2 regions of the Brevibacterium sp. BRM-1 genome follow, and region 2 is predicted to be linked to the other one. Evidence: riboswitches for the same ligand, from Rfam matches in the RefSeq annotation. Region 2 holds a riboswitch; the other holds the start of a gene.
What was found. Region 2 has a riboswitch for thiamine pyrophosphate ahead of BRM1_RS07115 (ECF transporter S component). Riboswitches for the same ligand answer to the same signal wherever they lie in the genome.
Positions count from the first base shown of each region.

Region 1 (10,681 bases), 190 kb from region 2:
CAGCGCGTTCGGCGCGTTCTCCGGGGTGGGCACCGTGGGCGGGCAGGTGATCGGCGGTGCGCTCACCTCGCTCGGCGGCCCCGTCTGGGGCTGGCGCCTGGCGTTCGCCGTGTTCGCGGCCGCGTGCGGGGTGTGCGCGTGGGCCGCGCTGCGGCTGCCGGCCGACGCCGGGGAACCGGGCCTCCGCCTCGACTTCGCGGGGGCCGCACTGCTCGCCCTCGCCCTGGGCGGGCTGCTCACCGGCCTGGCGATCGGCCCGTCCACCGGCTGGGGCGCGGCCGCGCTCATCCCACTCTCCGCGGCGGTCGCCGCACTCGTCGCCCTCATCGTCCAGCAGCGGCGCGCCGAGGCGCGCAGCGCCCAGCCGCTGCTGCCGCCCCGCGTCCTGCGCAGCCCCGCGATCGCGGCGGGCATGATCATGGCCGCGGTCTTCTTCGCGGGCTTCGGCGCCTTCCTCTACAACTTCGCACTGCTCACCCAGTCGGCGCACGGCGATCCGGCGTGGCTCTCCGGCCTCACCCTGGCCCCCTTCGCCACCGCCTTCGTCATCGTCTCCGCGCTGTCCCACCGCATCAGCGCCCGCCTGGGCGGCCCCCAGGCCCTGCTGCTCGGGGCGCTCGTGCAGGCACTGGGGCTCGCGGGCGTGGGCGCACTCTCGCTGGTGGCCCCCGCGCACTGGGAGCTGTGGTTCCAGCTCCCCGGGGTCGTCCTGGGCGCCGGCCAGGCCCTGCAGTTCGCGCCGCTCGTTGCCACCGTCATGGCCGAGGTGCCGAGGCGCATCGCGGGTCTGACCGGCGGTCTCGTGTCGACGATGCAGCAGACGGGCATCGCGGTGGGCGTGGCCGTTCTCGGTTCCGCCTTCCAGGGCCTGAGCGCGCGGCTGGGCGCCGATCACGCCTTCGGCGTCGTCAGCCTCGTCCAGCTCGCCCTGGCCGCGGCGTTCGGGCTCGCCGCCCTGCGCCTGCGCCGGATCGCCGTCCGGCCCGCCCCCGAGCCGCCCGCCGGTCCCGCGGACCCGCCCGGCACCGCGCGGGACGCGTGAGGGCAAGGGGACCTCACGGAATACGCCGCCCGTCCGCGCACGTTGCGCTGGTGGCGGGGTGCCCGCCCGCCGGCCCCGCGCACGGGGCCGCTGGAGCAGCGGCATCCGCCGACCACGGGCGCGCCGGCCGCGGCGCGGCCCGGAACCTACGCACAGAAGGAGACGCCATGTCGGCAGCAGGCAAGAAGGTCGCAATCCTCGTCACCCGCGGAGTCGAGCAGCCCGAGCTCACGAGCCCCCGCGAGGCGCTCGATGCCGCGGGGGCGATCACCCAGATCGTCTCGCCCGCGGACGGCAGCCTCCAGGCCATGAAAGGCGACTGGGACCGCGGTGAGGAGTTCGCCGTCGATGTGCCGCTGGCCGATGCAGCGGCCGGCGACTACGACATGCTCGTGCTGCCCGGCGGCACGCTCAATGCGGACGCGCTGCGCGGGGACCCGCGGGCGGTGGAGTTCGTCAAGGCGTTCTTCGCGGCGCAGAAGCCGGTCGCCGCGATCTGCCACGCCCCGTGGCTGCTCGCCGAGGCGGGGGTCGCCCATGAGCGCAAGCTCACGAGTGTGGGCTCCATCAAGGTGGACCTCGTCAACGCGGGCGCCAAGTGGGAGGACTCGGAGGTCGTCATCGACGGCAATCTCATCACCTCGCGCACCCCGGCCGACCTCGAGGCCTTCGACGCCGCGATCGTCGCCGCGCTCGACTGAGCGCCCCCGCCGCGGTGTGCGCGCTGGACTGCGCGCACTCGCCGCGGCACCGTCCGCTGGGCTGGGCGCCGGGGCGCGGGGATTTCACTCCCGCGCCCCGGTGCCCTACTATGGAAGCGGCTCTTCGTGCGGCGTCACCCTGCGAATCCCCCAGGACCGGAAGGTAGCAAGGGTAAGAAGGCTCTGGCGGGTGCACGAAGAGTCCTTTTCTGCCCGGGCACGCCCACGCCGACGGCAGGTGTCACGATTCTGCAACGAATGCTGCAGGGATCTCCCCTGGTCACCGCCCCCCTCCAAGCCAATATCCCCGTGGACTCCCACAGGCCGGTCCCCGTCGTCATCGCGCGTTGACATTGGGCCCGTATCCTTTGTGAAAGCCATCCACATCCTCCACAGAGAGGCCACGCGTGTCCCGCCGTCTTCTTGCTGCCACCGCCCTCATCTCCTCCGCCGCGCTCCTCGCGGCCTGCACCCCCTCCGGTTCCGGCACCGGCGAGAACGCCTCGCACAACGGCTCCGCCAACACGGAGCAGGCCAGCCCCTCGATCAGCGTCGTCGACGCCAAGGGCAAAGAGGTCAAGACGGTCAAGGCCGGGCAGCACCTGACGCTCAGGGTCGAGAACGGCACGTTCGCCTCCGCGAGCGCCTCCGACTCGAAGCAGAAGGAGATCCCCGTCGACAAGGGGTCCCTGTCCAGCGGCGCGGACGCCGACGAGGCGGACACTACCGCGACGCCCAGCGCCCAGAATGCGGGCTTCACGGCCGCCAACCGCTCCTCGACCTCCGATTCGGAGCTCGAGGACAGCGACGCGGATTCGACCGCGTCCGCCTCGCAGGGGGCCGGCGCCTCCGATGAGAACTCGGAGGGCGCCTCGGCGGCCCCCAGCGCGGGAGCCTCCGATGACCCGGGCTCCGGTGAGGAGGGCACGACGTGGACCTCGGACTTCACGGTCGCCGGCAACTCCACCTATGAGTGGAAGGCGACGGTCAAGGGCAACGACGGCCAGTCCCACGAGGAGACCGGCACCGTCAAGACCTCCGAGCCCTCCAGCGAGACGACCCGCACCTTCACGGAGATCGCCGACGATGACACGGTGGGCGTCGCCGCGCCCGTCATCGTCAACTTCTCCGGCATCGTGCCCAAGAAGTACCGTGCCTCGATCCAGAACCGCATGACGGTCCAGGTCACGGACAACAACGGCAAGAAGCGCAGCGTCACGGGCGCCTGGGGCTGGCTGCCCGATGACGACGGCCACTCGAGCATCCACTACCGCACTGAGGAGCACTGGCCGGCCCACTCGAAGGTCACGGTCAAGCTGCCCATGAAGGGCGTGCAGACCTCGGACGAGACGTACGGCAAGAAGAACGTCACGCTCGACTTCAAGATCGGCCGCTCCCAGATCGTCAAGGCCAGCGCCAAGACGCACCGGATGACGGTGACGCGCGACGGCAAGAAGCTGTGGGACTGGCCCGCCTCGCTCGGCAAGCCCAGCTCCCCCTCCTACAACGGCGAGCACATCGTCATGTCGAAGTCGGCCGACTACACGATGACCTCGGAGCGCTACGGCTACTCGACGCCCGTCCAGTGGGCAGTGCGCATCCACAACAACGGCGAGTTCGTCCACGCGGCGCCGTGGTCCGAGGGCGTGCAGGGCAGCTCGAACGTCTCGCACGGCTGCATCAACCTCTCGACCTCACGGGCCGCGAAGTACTTCGCCTCCGCGAAGTACGGCGACCCGGTCTCCATCACCGGCTCGCGGGTCTCCCTCACGCCGGATTCGGGCGACGTCTCCGATTGGACGTACAGCTGGAAGCAGTGGCAGAAGCTCTCGGCCATCAAGAGCTGAGCCCCTCCCCCCTGCACGCACCCCACCGCCCCGGCCCACGACGGCCGGGGCGGTCGTGCGTTCCGGGAGGGGGGGACCCGTGCACCCGAACGTTCACCCCAGCGATGTCACCGACCGGGCACGTAGACCGTGCGCGCACCTCAGCCGTGCGCCGGCCACCGCACCCGCCACCTGCGCTAGGGTGGGCTCCACGACAGGGGAGCGCCATCGCGGGCGCTGAGAGTGCGGCAGCAGACCCTTCGAACCTGATCCGGTGAGCACCGGCGGAGGAAGTCGTCAAGCAGGGCCCCACGCGCCCGGCCGTGCCGCACCCCTCCCCGCAAGGAGGTCGACGATGAGCACCGCCACCACCATCACCACCGCCCCGGGCGGCTTTGCCGCCCAACTGCGCAAGCGCACCAGTGACACCTGGGACCGGGCGATCGGCCACCGCTTCGTCGAGGAGCTGTTCGACGGCCGCATCGACGACGCGGTGCTCGCCCACTACCTCGAGCAGGACTACCGCTTCTTCAATGCGGCCCTGTCGCTGTGCGCCTCGTGCGTCGTCAACGCCGACCGCGTGGAGCCCAAGCTGCGCTTCTCCGCCCAGCTGGGCTTCTTCGCCTCGGACGAGGACGGCTACTTCGAACGCGCCCTGGCGGCCCTCGGCTCGTCGACCGAGCGGGCCGCCGAGGCCCCCTGACCGCAACCTCGGCGGCGATGGTCGAGGGCATGCTCGACACGGCGCACGCCAACTCCTACGTCCGCAGCCTCATCGTCATGGCCGTCGCCGAGTGGCTCTACCTGGACTGGGGCGAGCGCGAGCTCGCCGACCCCAGCCGACCGGAGCACCTGGGCTGGATCGAGCTGCACCGCGGCGCGGACTTCCGCGCCTGGGTGCAGGTCATCGTCGACGAGCTCGACCGCGTGGGCGCGGACCTGGACGAGGCGGAGCGCGCGAAAGCCGCTGGCCTGTGGGATCGCTTCGTCCGCTTGGAGCTCGAGTTCTTCGACGCCGCCTACAGCGCGTGAGCGGTGGCGGGGCTCCCGGGCGGTGAGGCCATGCGGTTCTCGATCTGCGCGCCGGCCTCTGAGGCGCCACGCCAGCGCCTGAGCTCCCGTGCACCAGCGCCACATCCGTGCCCGAGCGCCACATCCGTGCCCGAGCGCCTCATCCGTGCCCGAGCGGTGCGGACCAAGCGGGGCGGGAGAACCACCGGCTCCCCCGCCCCGCGGCTCCCCCGCCCCCTCGCACCCTGGGGGGGGCGGTGCGGGCTACCCGACGAGCCGTGAGCGGATGAGGAACCGCTGGCCCGTGGGCGACTCCACGCTGAAGCCCGAGCCGCGGCCCTTGACCACGTCCACCGTCAGGTGGGTGTGCTTCCAGTAGCGGAACTGCTCCGCGGACATCCAGAATTCGAGCTCGGCCTGCTCGGCATCGACACCGGGCAGCGTGAAACGGCCCAGCAGCACATCGGCGTCGCTCGTGAGGAACTCACCGGCCGGATAGCACATGGGCGAGGACCCATCGCAGCACCCGCCGGACTGGTGGAACATGAGCTGGCCGTGCTGGCCGATGAGTTCGCGCAGGAGCTCGACCGCCGCCGGAGTCAGCGCCACCCGGGACTCGGTCTCACCGTCCAGGGTGGGCTGCGAATCCAGCGGACGGTCGAGTGCCTGCTCGCTCATCAGAAGAAGCCCAGCTTGCTCTCCGAGTAGCTCACCAGCATGTTCTTGGTCTGCTGGTAGTGGTCGAGCATCATCTTGTGGTTCTCGCGCCCGATGCCCGAGGACTTGTACCCGCCGAACGCGGCGTGGGCCGGGTACGAGTGATAGTTGTTCACCCACACGCGGCCGGCCTGGATCTCCCGGCCTGCGCGGTACCACGTGTTGCCGTTGCGGCTCCACACACCTGCGCCCAGTCCGTAGAGGGTGTCGTTGGCGACCTTCATCGCCTCCTCGAAGTTCGTGAACGAGGTCAGCGCGAGCACGGGGCCGAAGATCTCCTCCTGGAAGATCCGCATGCTGTTCGTGCCCTTGAACACGGTGGGCTGGATGTAGAAGCCATCGGCCAGGTCCCCGTCGAGGTGGGCCTGCTCACCGCCGATGAGCACCTCGGCGCCCTCCTGCTTGCCGATGTCGAGGTAGGACTTGATCTTCTCGAGCTGGTCGTTCGACGCCTGCGCGCCGATCATCGTGTCCGTGTCGAGGGGGTTGCCCTGCTTCGTGGCGCGCACGCGCTCGATGCCCGCGGCCACGAAGTCGTCGAAGATCCCCTCCTGGACGAGTGCGCGCGAGGGGCACGTGCACACCTCACCCTGGTTGAGGGAGAACATCGCGAAGCCCTCGAGCGCCTTGTCGTAGTAGCTGTCATCGGACTGTGCGACGTCGTTGAAGAAGATGTTCGGGCTCTTGCCGCCCAGCTCCAGCGTCACCGGGATGAGGTTCTGCGAGGCGTACTGCATGATGAGGCGGCCGGTGGTCGTCTCACCGGTGAACGCGATCTTGGCGATGCGCTTGTTCGACGCCAGCGGCTTGCCGGCCTCGACGCCGAAGCCGTTGATGACGTTGACGACGCCGGGCGGCAGGAGATCGCCGATGATCTCGATGAGCACCATGATCGAGGCGGGGGTCTGCTCGGCGGGCTTGAGCACCACGCAGTTGCCGGCCGCCAGCGCCGGTGCGAGCTTCCACACCGCCATGAGCAGCGGGAAGTTCCACGGGATGATCTGGCCGACGACGCCCAGCGGCTCGAGGAAGTGGTAGGCAACGGTCTCGTCGTCGATCTGCGAGAGGGAGCCCTCCTGCGCGCGGATGCAGCCCGCGAAGTACCGGAAGTGATCGATGGCCAGCGGAATGTCCGCCGCGAGGCACTCGCGGATGGGCTTGCCGTTGTCCCACGTCTCCGCCACCGCGAGCGCCTCGAGGTTGTCCTCCATGCGGTCCGCGATCTTGTTGAGGATGAGGGCGCGCTCGGCGGCGCTCGTCTTCGTCCACGTCTGGGCGGCCTTGTGTGCCGCGTCGAGGGCGAGCTCGACGTCGTCCGCGTTGGACTGGGCGACCTCGGTGAAGGGCTTGCCGTTGACCGGACTGACGTTCTCGAAGTACTTGCCGCTGGTCGGCGGCGTCCATTCGCCGCCGATCCAGTTCTCGTAGCGGGGCTTGAAGCTGACCTTTGCGTCCGGGCTGCCGGGCTGTGCGTAGACTGCCATGATTCTCCTCATTGAGATCCGGCGCGCGGTGCGTGCGCTCCGCGCGGCTGACGGCCGTTGCGAACGCCCGGTCCGGGCCATTCATGCGGCTTGCGTCACACCCTAACCGCTGGAGCGGACATGGCTCAACGGTGTTCCGCGGTTCGCCGTGGGCCAGCGCGGCTGCCCAATGGGCCACCTGCGGCGCCCCGGGGAGCCGGCCGCTGCGCCTGCGGCCGCGATGCCCGCGCGGGATCGACGCGCCCGCCTGCCCGCTCGTCGGTCGGCCGGCTGCCCAGGGCGCCGGACCCGGCTCAGCCGGCCGCGGGCGGGTCCTGCACCGGGGGCTGCGCCGTCAGCTGCGCGTAGACGTCCTTGGGCACCCGCCCCAGCAGGTAGAACTGCGGGTTGGGCGCCATCTTCGCCACGGTGGCCACCCGGTTGGACAGGCCGAAGAACCCCGTGATCGCCGCGATGTCCCACGCGTCCTCGTCGTCGAAGCCGTGCTCGTACAGCGCCGCCCGGTCCGCATCCCCCACCTCGCCGGGCCGCTCGCAGACCTTGAGGGCGAACTCGAGCATCGCGTGCTGGCGGGCGGGCAGGCCCGCGCTGCGCCAGTTGACCGCGACCCGGTCGGCGATGTGGGGGTCGCGCTCGAACAGCCGCAGCAGCGCGCCGTGGGCGACGACGCAGTAGAGGCAGTCGTTGGCCGCCGAGGTGGCGGTCACGATCATCTCCCGGTCCGCCTTCGTCAGCCCGCCGCCCTCCTTGCCCATGAGCGCGTCGTAGTAGGCGAAGAAGGCGCGGAACTCGGCGGGGCGCCGGGCTAGCGTGAGGAAGACGTTCGGCACGAAGCCGGAGGCCTCCCCCTCGGCGCGGATCCGGGCAAGGACATCCGCCGGCAGGCCGGACAGATCGGGGACGGGATAGGGCTCGGTGACGGCGTTGTCGCTCATGGGACCACTCTAGGGTCTCCGCGCTCCGCCCGTGGCCCGCTGCCCGAGGCGCTCCGGGGCTGCGAGCCCATCGGGCCGACGGGGCGGCGAACCCCATCGGGACGGTGAGGAGCGGGCCCCGCCGGACCGGTGGGGAGGGAACGCCCCCGGGCCGGTGGCGAGCGGGCAGCCCGGGCCAGACCGGCCCGGTGCCCGCGCGGGGACGGCCCGTGCCGCCTCGGGCGCCAGGGGCAGGACCCGGCGGAGCTAGCGCTTGTGCTGGTGGGGGATGACGACGCGCCGGACGATGATGAGGAGGCTCGCGGCCAGCGGCACGGCGACGATCGCGCCGAGCACGCCGCCCAGCCCGCCGCCGGCGGCCGCGGCGATGATGACGATCGAGCCGGGCACGTTGACGGCCTGGTTCATGATTCGGGGGCTGAGGATGTAGGCCTCGATCTGCATGTAGATGAGGTAGTAGATGCCCGCGATGATCGCCATGGACGGCGAGACGAACAGGCACGAGGCCACGATGACGATGGACCCGGACAGCGTGCCCACCAGCGGGATGAGCGAGCCCAGGAACGCGATGAACGCGAGGAGCGCCGGCAGCGGCGAGCCGATGATCGTGAGGAAGATCGAGGACAGCAGGCCGTTGATCGCGGCGAGCAGCACCTGGCCGAAGACGTAGCGGCCCACGGACCGGGTGACCTCCTCCGTGACCGACTCGGTGAAGGCCCGACGGCTGCGCGGCACCAACAGGTAGAGCCCCCGCTTGATCGAGGGCAGCGTGGCGGTGAAGTAGATCGTGAGGATGACGACGATGATGAGCCCGGCGGTGAAGTTCGCGATGCCGGCGCCCACCGCCACCACCCCGCCGCCCAGCGACAGGATGTTCTTCGGGTCCGAGGCCCACTGGCTGCCCTGCGAGACGAGGGCGTTGAGGTCGAGCGAGCCCGCGAACTGCGCCTCGAGGTCCTTGACCCATTCGCGGTTGGCGAGCTCGTTGATGAGCACGGGCAGGTTGCCGATGAACGCCTGGATCTGTGCGACGACCGGCGGGACGATGAGCAGGAAGACCCCCGTCACCGCCAGCACCATGACGACGAGGGTGAGCACGGTGGCGAGCCCGCGGCGGATGTGCCGCTTCTCGAGGAACTGGATGACGGGGTCGAGGCCGAGCGCGAGGAACAGCGCCACCCCGACGTAGGTGATGACGGAGGCGATCGTCGACAGCCCGTTGATCACCATGAGGCCCAGTCCCACGCCCAGCGTGCCGACGAAGGCCATCCAGAACGCGGGAACCTGCAGGCGTCGGGCGGGGGGCGGGGGAACGACTCCGCCCAGGGTGCCGCGGCGGGATCCAGGGAGCTTGCTCACCCGCTCAGTGTAGGCGCATCCGGCGCCCGGCCCCGCAGGCGTCCCGCGCGGCAGGGCGGCTTGCCCCACCGCCGGTCCGCGCACCCGGCTCGCGCACCCGGTCCGCGCACCCGGTCCGCACACCGCTGCCCGCTGCCGCAGCGCCGATCCCCTCAGCGGCGAGCCCCTCAGCGCACCACCGGCTTGGAGCGGCCCAGCAGCAGCGCGATGACGAGCGCGGCGGCCATCATCGCGCCGATCAGCCACGTCACGGCGGGCCAGCCGCCCGCCTCCCACGCGAGCGGCGCCAGATTGCCGTTGACGGAGGAGCCGCCGTAGTAGAAGAGCATGTACATGGAGGCGGCCTGGGCGGGCACCCCCACGGACGCGTTGGCGCGCGTGGCCACCCACGCCGAGGCCAGCGAGTGGACGATGAAGAACCCCACGGCCAGCACGAGCATGCCCGCGATGATGACCCACAGCGGCCGCGCGGCCATGAGGCCCACCCCCGCCAGCGCCAGGACGGGGCCGAAGACGATGACCGCGCGCAGCGAGGTGCGATCGGCCAGCCGGTTGGCCAGCGCCCCGCCGTAGCCGGCCACGGGGTAGACGAGGTAGAGCAGGCCCACGGTGCCCACGGACAGCAGGTACGGCTCGGCCTCGAGGCGGAAGCCCAGCACGTTGAATGCGCCCACGAACGTGCCCATGCCCAGGGCGCCCAGCAGGTAGAGGCCCAGCAGCACGGGATCGCGGAAGGCGCGGCCGAACTTGGCGACGAGCTCGCGCAGGGAGTCCCGGTGGACGGTGAAGCCGCGCGACTCCGGCAGCAGGAGCCAGCAGGCGATCGCGCACCCGACGCCGATGAGCGCGGTGAACAGCAGCGCGAGGTGCGAGGCGTCGAGTCCCAGCGCGCCCGTCAGGCCCAGCCGGTGCATGAGCTCGATCGCCCCGGACGAGGCGATGCGGCCGGTGAGGCCGCCCAGGGTCGTGCCGAAGATGTAGAGGCCCGTCGCGGACGTGGAGTACTCGGGGGCGATCTCCTCGCGCAGGTACACGGCTGCCGTGGCGGGCAGGCCCGCGAGCACGACGCCCATGGCGAAGCGCACCACGAGGAAGAGCGACCAGTCGTCGATGAAGGCCGCGAGGGCGCCCAGCGCCGCCGCCCCGCCCAGCGACCAGCGGATCACCCGCACGCGCCCGAGCCGCTCGGAGATGGGCACCGCGACGATGAGCCCGACGGCCAGCCCCGCCGTGGCCGCGGAGACCGAAAGGGCGGCCTGGGCGGGCGAAATGCTGTAGTCGCGTGCGAAGTACGGCAAAATGGCCTGAGTGTTGTACAGCAGGGTGAAGGTCGCGAGGCCGGCCATGAGCAGGCCGATCTCGATCCTGCGGGTCATCGGGTGGCCCTTGGGATAGCCCGCGAACCCGCTCATCGGCCCTCACTCACTGCACATCGTCCCCTGTATCCGGCACACCAGCACCACGATAGTCCTCGCCTCCGATCCGCTTGGCGAGGCCCCGCACCGCACGGGCGGGCACCCGCACCTGCGCTCGACCGGCACCGCGCGCGATTCCGCCGCAGCCGGGCCGGCGCGGCCGGCGCCCCGCACGTGTGCGCACCGCACCG
Region 1 covers NZ_CP113788.1:1,783,998-1,794,678, forward strand. The annotation lists gene BRM1_RS07830 (MFS transporter) at 1-1,042, shown strand, start outside; gene BRM1_RS07835 (type 1 glutamine amidotransferase domain-containing protein) at 1,210-1,743, shown strand; RNA gene ffs (signal recognition particle sRNA small type) at 1,859-1,953, shown strand; gene BRM1_RS07845 (L,D-transpeptidase) at 2,151-3,590, shown strand; TPP riboswitch at 3,776-3,879, shown strand; gene BRM1_RS07850 (hypothetical protein) at 3,925-4,272, shown strand; gene BRM1_RS07855 (hypothetical protein) at 4,290-4,601, shown strand; gene BRM1_RS07860 (DUF779 domain-containing protein) at 4,845-5,258, opposite strand; gene exaC (acetaldehyde dehydrogenase ExaC) at 5,258-6,781, opposite strand; gene BRM1_RS07870 (peroxidase-related enzyme) at 7,075-7,716, opposite strand; gene BRM1_RS07875 (AI-2E family transporter) at 7,963-9,075, opposite strand; gene BRM1_RS07880 (MFS transporter) at 9,243-10,487, opposite strand.
Region 1: another riboswitch for thiamine pyrophosphate. It lies ahead of BRM1_RS07850 (hypothetical protein); the one in region 2 lies ahead of BRM1_RS07115 (ECF transporter S component).

Region 2 (10,681 bases):
GGTCCTCGGCGATGTCGATGGCCTCGCGGCAGAACGCGATGAGGCGATCGCGCCCGTAGCCGGAGATCGAGCCGTCGGGCTTGAGGTATTCGGCGAGGCGCACCACCTCCTTGTGGGAGGTCGCGGGCAGCGGCGGCGCGCCCACGTGGGCGTCGACGACGAGGAGGTGGATGCTGTTCGACCCGATGTCGAGGACCGCTAGGCGCATCGGGCCAGTGTATCCGCGCCGGGCACGGTGCCTGTCCGCCGCCCGTCCAGGAGGCGCAGGGCGCGCACAGGGGCCCGGCAGCGCGCGGCTGCCGGGCCCCTGTGGGCGTCGGCCGGATGAGGACTCACATGCTGAGCACGGCCGATGCCGTGCGCCGTTCGGCCGTGGCGCCGGACGGCGTGAGGTGCGGCGGGTTACTTCGCGGCGGGCTTGCGGTTCTCCGCGGAGATGAACCAGGCCTGCTGCTCGAGCTTCTGGGTGTACTCGTGCAGGATGTCCGCGGTCGTGGGGTCGGCCGCGTCCACGGCGTCATGGATCTTGCGCATCGTGCCGGTCGCGGCGTAGATCGCATCGGTGATGCGGTCCACCGCATCGTGCGTGGAGATCTCGCCCTCGGGGAACGCCGGGAGGCTGGACTCCTTGGCGACGACGACCGCGCGGCCGTCGGGCACGGCGTAGAGCACGCGCATCCGCTCGGCGAAGTCGTCCGCTCCCTCGCGGGCGATGTCGATGACCTCGTCGAGGTTGAGGTGGAGGTCGCGGAAGTTGGTGCCCAGGATGTTCCAGTGGGCCTGCTTGCCCACCAGGCTCAGGTCGATGAGATCGGTGACGACGCTCTGCAGGTTCTCGGCCAGCTCGTGGGACGCCTTGAACGGGGCATTGTCTGCCATCGCGTTTCCTCCTCGGGTTGTGGTTTTTCTTGCTACACGGTGTAGAACACGGCGCCCCGGGAGATCATTCCTGCTGGCGGCGCCCTTTTCGCCACCGCCGCGGCGCATTAGTGTGCAGGCATGGAATCGATCGCCATCCTCACCGACCTCGCCCGCCGGCCCGCCGATTCGCTTGCCGCCATCGCCGATTCGCTCGACCCTGCGGTGCTCAACGTCCACGTGGGCGGCCACCCGAACTCGCCGGCGTGGCTGCTGTGGCACACGGGCCGCGAGATCGACGTGCAGATCGCGGACCTGGCGGGCACCGAGCAGGTGTGGACCGCCCAGGGGTTCGACGCGCGCTTCGACCTGGGCCTGGACGATGCCGAGCTGGGCGCCGCGCAGATGGGCTACGGCCAGTCGGCCGAGCAGGCGGAGCGGATCGTCGTCGACGATCCGCGCCTGCTCATCGACTACATCGAGGCCGCGACCGAGGCGCAGGTCGACTACGTCTCGCAGCTGACCGAGGCGCAGGTCGCCGAGGTCATCGACGAGCAGTGGGATCCGCCCGTCACCCGGGCCGGGCGGCTCATCAGCGTGAGCGTCGACGCCGCCGAGCACATCGCCCAGGTCGCCTACGTCCTGGGCACCGACGCCGCGCACGGCGCGCGCTGAGCGCGCGGGCGCTCACCGGCGCCCGCCCTCACGCCTCCCAGTCCTGGCGGCGGGTGGTGAACGCCGGCGCCTCCTTGGCGAAGAACGCCCGCTGCCCCTCGGTGATCTCGTGGGCGTACGCCTCGGCGAGCCAGCCGGCGGCCTCCGGCGACGGCTCCGCGCCCCGCAGGATCCGCTTGACCCCCGTCTGGCTGAGCGCCGAGCGCCCGGCGATCGTGGCCGCGAGCTCCCGCGCGGCGGCCAGCGGCTCATCGGCGGACCGGTGGATGAAGCCCAGGCGCAGCGCCTCGTCGAAGTCGATGATCTCCGCGGTCAGCAGGAAGTACCGCGCCCAGGACTCGCCCAGGATCGCGGCCAGCCGCCGGGTGGGGCCCGGGGGGTAGACGAGGCCCAGCTTCGCGGCCGTGACGCCGTAGATGGTGCCCGGCGCCGCGATGCGCACATCGCAGGCCGCCGCGAGCTCCGTGCCCCCGCCCACGCAGTTGCCCTCGATCGCGGCGATGGTGGGGATGTCCACGGATGCGAGGGCCGCCTCGGCGGCGGAGTTGGTCTCCCAGAACTCGGCGAGCGGCACGTCGAGGTCGTGGATGTCCGAGCCCGCGGAGAAGTGCCCGCCGGCGCCGGTGAGGATGAGGACGCGCACCTCGGGGTCCGCGTCGATGTCGTGCAGGATGCCCGGCAGCGCCTGCCACATGGCGCGCGAGAGCGCGTTGCGCTTGGCCGGGCGGTCGATGACGAGGGTGCCGACGCCGTCGGCGACGGAGTAGGCGAAGCCCTCGCGATCGGCCGCCCGGCCGGTCTGCTGCGCGGTCATCGCTCAGCCGCGGTCGGCCGGGACCTCGCGCTGCTCCTGCCCGTCATAGGCGCTCAGCGGGCGGATGAGCGCGTTCGCGGCCTGCTGCTCCATGATGTGCGCGGTCCATCCGGTGATGCGGGCCATGACGAAGATGGGCGTGAACTGCTCGGTGTCGAAGCCCATGAGGTGGTAGGCGGGCCCGGATGGGTAGTCGAGGTTCGGGTAGATGCCCTTGCGGCCCACGAAGTCCTCTTCGAAGGCGTTGTAGAGGTCGAGCAGCTGGGTGTCGCCGGTGACCTCCACCATCGATTCGAACGCCTTGCGCATGGTGGGCACGCGCGAGTCGCCGTTCTTGTACACCCGGTGGCCGAAGCCCATGATCTTCTTCTTCTCCGCCAGCGCCCGGTCGATCCACTCCGACGCCCGATCCGCCGTGCCGACCTCCTCGAGCATCGCCATGACGGCCTCGTTGGCACCGCCGTGCAGCGGGCCCTTGAGCGCGCCCACGGCCCCGGCGACCGCGGAGTACATGTCCGAGGTGGTCGACGTGATGACGCGGGCGGTGAACGTGGAGGCGTTGAACGAGTGCTCCGCGTAGAGGATCATCGAGATGTCGAACGCGCGGACGATCTCCTCGGCCGGGACCTCGTCGAAGACCATGTGGAAGAAGTTGGCCGCGTAGCCCAGGTCCTTCGAGGGGGCGACCGGGTCCAGCCCGTGGCGGCGCCGGTGGTCGATCGCGACGATCGTGGGCAGCTGGGCGTAGAGGCGCTCGGCGATGCGGCGATTGGCCTCCTCCCCCGTCTCATCGGCGTGGGGGTCCACGGCGCCCAGGTAGGCGACGGCCGTCTGCACGACGTGCATGGGGTGGGAGTCGCGCGGCAGCGACAGCAGGAGGTCGACGAGCTGGGGGTCGATCTCGCGCTTGTCGCGCTCGCTGCGGGTGAACTCGTCAAGCTGCGCGCGGGTGGGCAGCTCGCCGTGCCAGATGAGGTAGGCGACCTCCTCGAAGCTGCACGCGGCGGCGAGCTCCTGGACGGGGTAGCCGCGGTAGGTCAGGGAGTTCGTCTCCTGGACGACCTTCGAGACGGCGGTCGTGTCGACGACGACGCCGGCGAGGCCCTTCTTGATGTCCTGCTCGCTCACTGGTGGCCCTCCTGAGAGAAGTTGAAGATGCTCGCGTCGAAGTCGTTGTACGCGTTGTAGTCGATCGTGTCGTAGAGGTCCGCGCGGGTCTGCATGCCCTCGACGAGCGAGGCCTGCGTCCCCTCCGAGCGGATCGTGGCCAGCCCGCGCTTGATCGCGCCCATGGCGATGCGCAGGGTGGTGACGGGGTAGATGACCATCGACACCCCCGCATCGGCGAGCTGCTGCGTCGTGAAGAGCTCGCTCTTGCCGAACTCCGTCATGTTCGCCAGGATCGGCGCGCCGACGGCGTTGGCGAACGTCTCGAACTCGCCCAGGTCGCGCATCGCCTCGGGGAAGATGAGATCCGCGCCGGCATCGACGTAGGCCTTGGCCCGATCGATCGCGGCCTGGAGTCCCTCGCCCGCCCGGGCGTCCGTGCGGGCGCTGATGACGAATGCGTCGTCGCGGCGGCCCTTGACGGCGGCGGAGACCCGCTTGACCATCTCGGCGCGGCTCACCACCTCCTTGCCGTCCAGGTGGCCGCAGCGCTTGGGGTTGACCTGGTCCTCGAGGTGCATGCCGGAGAGCCCGGCGTCCTCGAACTCCTGGACGGTGCGGGCGACGTTCATCGCCTCGCCCCAGCCCGTGTCCGCGTCGATGAACGTGGGCAGGTTCGTCACCCGCGCGATCGCCCGGCCGTGGTCGGCGACCTCCGTCAGCGTGGTCAGGCCGATGTCCGGCAGGCCCTGCGCGGCGGAGAAGGCGCCGCCGGAGATGTAGACGCCCTCGAAGCCCTCCTGCTCGATGAGCTGGGCGTTGATCGGGTTGATCGCGCCCGGGAACTGGGCGATCGCATCGGCGGCGAGCAGCTCGCGGAAGCGCACCCGGCGCTCGTGCGCGGTGGCGGTGGCCCCGAGCATCAGAAGATCCCCTTCGAGCCCGAGTGGCCCAGGCCCTCGACGACGAAGCTGAGCTGGCGGATGTCGTCGGCGCCCAGCTGCTCGAGGTTCTGGGCGAGGTCGAGGAAGCGGTTCTGCTCGGCCTCGCTCACGATGCCCTCGGAGAGCGTGCGGAACTTCTCCACGTAGTTCTCCCGCGCGAAGGGCCGGGCGCCCAGCGGGTGGGCATCGGCCACGGCCAGCTCGTCGACGAGCGTCGAGCCGTCCTCGAACTCGATCTCCACGCGGCCGCCGAAGGCCATCTCGTCCGGATCGGTCGAGTGGTAGCGGCGGGTCCACTCCGGGTCCTCGCGCGTCTCGATCTTGTGCCACAGCTCGACGGTCTCCGGCCGGCCGGCGCGCTCGGGGGCGTAGGAGCGCTCGTGGTGCCAGCCCTCGTCCTCCATCGCGACGGCGAAGATGTACATGATCGAGTGGTCGAGCGTCTCGCGGCTGGCCTTCGGGTCCATCTTCTGCGGATCCTCGGCGCCGGTGCCGATGACGTTGTGCGTGTGGTGCGAGGTGTGGATGGTGATCTTCTTGATCGTGGACTTGTCCGCGATCTGCGCGCCCATCCTGCGCGCGAGGTCGATGAGCGCCTGCGCCTGGTACTCCGCGGAGTGCTCCTTCGTGTAGGAGTCGAGGATCGCGCGCTTGGCCTCGCCGGCACCGGGCAGCGGCACCGTGTAGCGGGCGTCCGGTCCGGAGAGGATCCAGGCGATGACGCCGTCCTCGCCCTCGTAGATGGGGCTCGGCGAGCCCTCGCCGCGCATCGCGCGGTCGACGGCCTCGATCGCCATCTTGCCGGCGAACGCCGGGGCGTGGGCCTTCCACGAGGAGATCTCGCCCTTGCGCGACTGGCGGGTGGCGGTGGTGACGTGCAGCGCCTGGCCGATCGCCTGGTAGGTGACGTCGACCGGCAGGTGGAGCATGGCGCCCAGGCCGGCGGCCACCGAGGGCCCGAGGTGGGCGACGTGGTCGATCTTGTGCTCGTGCAGCGAGATGCCCTTGGCCAGGTCGATCTGGATCTCGTAGCCGGTGGCGATCCCGTTGATGAGGTCCGCCCCGCCGACGCCCAGGTGCTGGGCGACCGCGATCATGGGCGGGATGTTGTCGCCGGGGTGCGAGTACTCCTTGGCGAGGAACGTGTCGTGGAAGTCGAGTTCGCGCACCGCCACGCCGTTGGCGAATGCGGCCCACTCGGGGGAGATCGTCGTGCTCAGGGCCTCGCCGAACACCGTGGAGCCGGGGGTGAGCGCATGCGGCAGGGCCTGCTCGCGGGCGTGGGTGGGGGCCTTGCGGCGCACCGAGGCGGCGGCGACGGCGGCGTTGTCGATGACCCGGTTGACCACCATCTCGGAGACCTGCGGGTCCACGGGGACCGGATCCGCGGCCACCGAGGCGATCTTGTGGGCGAGCTGGTCTTCGCGCGCCAGCTTCTCGGAGCTCTTGTAGGTGCGGACTTCGTGATCGATCACGGACGCTCTCCTTCGTGTCAACGTCGACAGTGTGCGGTGGCGCACTTCGCCACCACTCTAACCTCCGGCCCGCCGGCGCAGCGCGCCCCACCGGCCCGGAAATATCTTGACATCAAGGTACTTCACCGCGCGGCAGCGGCCAAGGGCGGGGCGCCCGGGATGGCCCGCGGCGGCCATCGTCCCCCTCCCGCCGCGCTCGCCGGAGGGCCCCGATGTGTCACGATGACTCCATGACGCGGACAGCCCTGGACTACGACGACAACTGGCTCGAACCGGACGAGATCGCGCAGCTGCGCCGCCGGCTGCCCATCGCCTACGTCAACGCGGTCCCCGTGCAGCTGGGCGACAGCGGCGCCCCCGAGCGGGTGGGCCTGCTGCTGCGCACCATGGCCGACGGGACTCTCGGCCGCGAGATCGTGGGCGGGCGCGTTCGCTTCCACGAGCCGCTGCGCCGCGCGCTCACCCGCCACTGCGAGAAGGACCTGGGCCCGCTCGCGCTGCCGCTGCTGCCGCCCTCGCTGACCCCCTTCCACGTGGCCGAGTACTTCCCCACCGAGGGCGAGTCGAAGTTCTTCGACCCCCGCCAGCACGCGATCGCGCTGTGCTACATCGTGCCGGTCCAGGGCGAGTGCACGCCCCGCCAGGACGCCCTGAGCCTCGACTGGCTCACGCCCGCCGAGGCGCTGCGCCGCGAGACGCTCTCCGAGCTCTCCCACGGCCAGCAGCACGTCGTCAAGGCCGCGCTCGCCCACCTGGGCCTCCTCCCGTAGCCCCTCCCCCGCGCCCGAGGCGCGGGCCGGTGCGCCTGCGCGCGGCACCTCGGCCCGGGCGCGGCTGGGAATCTCCCCAGAGTCCTGCGGATTGTGTAGTCTGGGCCCCACGACAGGGGAGCGCCGTCAGGGGCGCTGAGAGTGCGCAGCGCGCAGACCCTCGAACCTGATGCGGCTCATACCGCCGAAGGAAGTCGAGTCTCTTCACCCCTCCTTGCCATAAGGAGGATCTTCATGACCGCACCGACATCCGACCGCCGCGCCCGCCCGGCCTATGCGTGGCGGGTCGTCGACATCGTCGTCGCCGCCGTCCTCGCCGTCGCGTGCGGCCTCATCTTCACCCTGTGGTCGGCCTCGTGGTCGGTCATGCAGGTGCCGTTCGCCGCGTTCCCGCCGGCCGGCGGCCTGCTGACCGGCGGCTGGGTGATCGCCGGCCCGCTGGCCGGGCTCATCATCCGCAAGCCGGGCGCGGCCCTGTTCTGCGAGCTGCTCGCCGCGGTCATCGAGGCGGCCCTCGGCTCGCAGTTCGGCCTGGGCGCCGTCTTCTCCGGCCTGCTCCAGGGCGCCGGAGCGGAGCTCGCCTTCGCGCTCTTCGCCTACCGCCGCTTCACGCTGCCCGTCGGCCTGCTGTCCGGGGCACTGGCCGGCCTGGCCCTGGGCATCCACGAGGCGATCATCTACTACGCGGAATGGGCGACCATGTGGAAGGTCGTGTTCTTCATCGCCACGACGATCTCCGGTGCCCTCATCGCCGGCCTGGTGTCGTGGCTGGCGATGAAGGCCGTCGCGAAGACCGGCGCGCTCTCCGCGTTCGCCGCCGGACGGTCCAACCGCGAGGTCTGATGCCCGCGGACATCCTCGCCCGCGACTTCGGCTGGCGCCACGCCGGCCGGAAGCGGGCGGCCCTCGCCCACATCGACCTCGAGGTCCCCGCGGGCCAGCGCGTGCTGCTCGCGGGCGCCTCGGGGGCGGGCAAGTCGACGTTCCTCCACGCCCTGGCCGGCGTGCTGCCGGCCGAGTCCGGCTACCAGGAGGGCGAGCTGCTCGTGGGCGGGCAAGAGCCCGACCCCTCGGCCGGGCGCACCGGCCTGGTGCTCCAGGACCCCGACTCGCAGGTCATCCTCGCAACGATCGGCGCGGACGTGGCGTTCGGGATGGAGAACCTGCGCGTCCCGGCCGCCGACATCCCGCACCGGGCCGCCGCCGCACTCGACCTCGTGGGCCTGACCCTGCCGCCGGAGCGCTCCACGCAGGCCCTGTCCGGCGGGCAGAAGCAGCGGCTCGCCATCGCCGGGGTCATCGCCATGGCCCCGGACGTCATCGTCTTGGACGAGCCCACCGCCAACCTCGACCCCGCTGCCGTGACCGTTGTCCGCGATGCCGTGCTCGCCGCGCAGGCCCGGACCGGAGCCACGATGCTCGTCGTCGAGCACCGCGTGGAGATCTGGGCCGACCACGTCGACCGGGTCGTCGTGCTGGGCCCCGAGGGCGTGCTGGCCGATGGCCCGCCGCGGGCGGTGCTGGCCGATGCCGGCCTGCGCCCGGCCCTGCTCGACGCGGGCCTGTGGCTGCCCGACCTGCCCCTGCCCGCCCCGCGGGCGCGCGCCGCGGGCGGTGAGGAGCTGCTGAGCGCGCGGGGGCTCGGAACCGGGCGCGGGCGAGCGCTCACGGCCGCGGGCATCGACCTCGACATCCGCGCGAGCACCGCCACCGGCTTCGTCGGCCCCAACGGCGCCGGCAAGTCCACGACGGCGCTCACCCTCGCCGGCCTGCTGCCGCCGCTGGCCGGGACCCTCCGGGCGCAGCCCGCGCTGCTGGCCGCCGGCACCGGCCGGCCCCGGGGCAGCGCGCCGCACGGCTGGAGCGCCCAGGAGCTCGTCAGCCGGATCGGCACGGTGTTCCAGGAGCCCGAGCACCAGTTCATCGCGGCGAGCGTGCGCGCGGAACTGGAGTTCGGGCCGCTGCGCGCCGGGCTGGGCGAGGAGATCGCCGCCGCCCGCGCGGACGAGCTGCTCGCCCGGCTGCGGATGGAGGCCCTGGCCCCCGCCCACCCGCAGACGCTCTCCGGTGGGGAGAAGCGGCGGCTGTCCGTGGCGTGCATGCTCGCCGCGCAGCCGCCCGTGCTCATCGTCGACGAGCCCACCTTCGGCCAGGACGCGCGCACGTGGCGCGGCCTCGCCGAGCTGCTGGGCGACCAGGTCGACGCGGGCGGTGCGCTCCTCGCAGTCAGCCACGACGAGGAGTTCCTCACCGCGGTGGGCGCGCGCCGCTGCGCGTTCGCCCCGGCCCCGCGCCCGCAGGAGGTGCGATGAGCGACATCGTCATCCGCAGCGAGCCCGCCGCGGCGCCCCCCGTCGCCGCGCTGCTGCCCGTGGCGCGCCGGACCTGGGTCACCCGCTGCAATCCGGTGGGCAAGATCATCGCGATGGCCGTCCTCACGTTCGGGGTCGTGCTCAGCATCGACATCGTCTCCGCCTCGCTCATGCTCGCGCTCATCGCCCTCACCGCGCCGCTGGCCGGCGTGCGCGCGGCCGTGCTCGCCAGGCGGCTGTGGTTCATCCCCCTCATCGCGCTGGGCGCCGGCTACGGCACCGCCCTGCTCTCGGAGAAGTCCGGCACCGTGCTCCTGCAGCTGGGCCCGGTCGTGTTCTCCACCGGCTCGCTGCTGGCCGGGCTCGCCGTGGCGCTGCGCACGATCGACCTCGTGCTCCCGTGCGTGCTGCTCGCCGCGTCCATCGACTCGACGGAGCTGGCGGACTCGCTCGTCCAGATCTGCCGGCTGCCCGAGCGGTTCGTGCTCGCCTCGCTGGCCGCCTCCCGCCTCGTGGGACTCTTCGCCGCCGAGCTGGCGACCCTCCAGATGGCCCGCCGCGCCCGCGGCGTGGGCGGCGCCGGGCCGTTCGCGAAGCTCGCAGCGTTCTTCCCCGTCTCGTTCGCCCTGCTCGTCCAGGCGATCCGGCGGGGCACACGGCTCGCGATGGCCATGGAGGGCCGTGCCTTCGGCACCGCCGGGCGGACCTGGTCGCGCACCTCGCGCCTGGGCGGGCGCGATGCGGTGCTCATCGCCTGCAGCGCGGCGATGGCCGCCGCCGCCATCACGGCGGCGGTCGCGACGGGCGCCTGGAACCTCATCTTCACCTAAGGGCCGGCTGGGTTTCGCCGAGGGGCGGCTGGGTTGCCGAGGGGGCCGCCTAGCGCCGGCGCGCGGAGGAGCCCGGCGAACCGGGATCCGAACGCAGTGGCCAGCGCGGCGGCCGGCGCGGCGGCCGGCGCGGCGGCCGGCGCGGCCGGGGTCAAAGCGCCGGGAGCCGCGGCGCGGCGCGGCGGACGGTCTGCAGCGGTCGGTGCGCCAGGGCAGCACCGCTGCCCCGCCAGCGCACGCGCGCAGGGGCCCGGCCGATCCGAGTGGATCGACCGGGCCCCTGCGCGCGAGGCGGGCTGCCTCAGCCCTTGCGGGGCGGCTTCCCGCCGCGCTTGCGCGCGGCATCCGGGTCGGCCACGGCGGGCTGCTCGCCCGTCGCGGTGCGCCCGCGCCCGCCGTCCACGCGGCCGGCGCGGGTGCGCGAGATCCGGTAGTCGATCCGGTCGTCGAGCACCTCGCCCCACTCGCCGGCGAACTGCTCGTTGACGTGGCCGGTGACGCGGTCGGCCATGCTGTCCGTGATGTGCTCGCTGATCGCCTCCGCGCGGTGGAGGAGCTTCTGCTCCTCCACCATCGCGTGGTCGAGCTTGAGCGTCTTGAGCGTCGCGAACGCCATGAGCAGGAGGATCACGCTGAACGGCAGCGCCGTGATGAGCGAGCCCGCCTGCAGCGAGGTCAGCCCGTTCGACAGCAGCAGCGCGATCGCGACGAGGCCCTCGAGGAAGGCCCACACGACGCGCGACCACAGCGGCGGGTTCGGGTGCCCGCCGGAGGAGAGCATGTCCACGACGAGTGAGCCGGAGTCCGAGGAGGTGATGAAGAAGATCGCCACGAGCAGGATCGCGACGACAGAGAGCACGGGGCCCGCCGGCAGGTCGCTGAGCACGGTGAACAGC
Region 2 covers NZ_CP113788.1:1,598,722-1,609,402, forward strand. The annotation lists gene BRM1_RS07075 (Ppx/GppA phosphatase family protein) at 1-208, opposite strand, end outside; gene BRM1_RS07080 (Dps family protein) at 403-879, opposite strand; gene BRM1_RS07085 (mycothiol transferase) at 1,000-1,533, shown strand; gene BRM1_RS07090 (enoyl-CoA hydratase/isomerase family protein) at 1,562-2,347, opposite strand; gene BRM1_RS07095 (bifunctional 2-methylcitrate synthase/citrate synthase) at 2,351-3,475, opposite strand; gene prpB (methylisocitrate lyase) at 3,472-4,377, opposite strand; gene BRM1_RS07105 (MmgE/PrpD family protein) at 4,377-5,873, opposite strand; gene BRM1_RS07110 (DUF4916 domain-containing protein) at 6,104-6,643, shown strand; TPP riboswitch at 6,748-6,853, shown strand; gene BRM1_RS07115 (ECF transporter S component) at 6,878-7,486, shown strand; gene BRM1_RS07120 (ABC transporter ATP-binding protein) at 7,486-8,955, shown strand; gene BRM1_RS07125 (energy-coupling factor transporter transmembrane component T family protein) at 8,952-9,785, shown strand; gene BRM1_RS07130 (BCCT family transporter) at 10,087-10,681, opposite strand, start outside.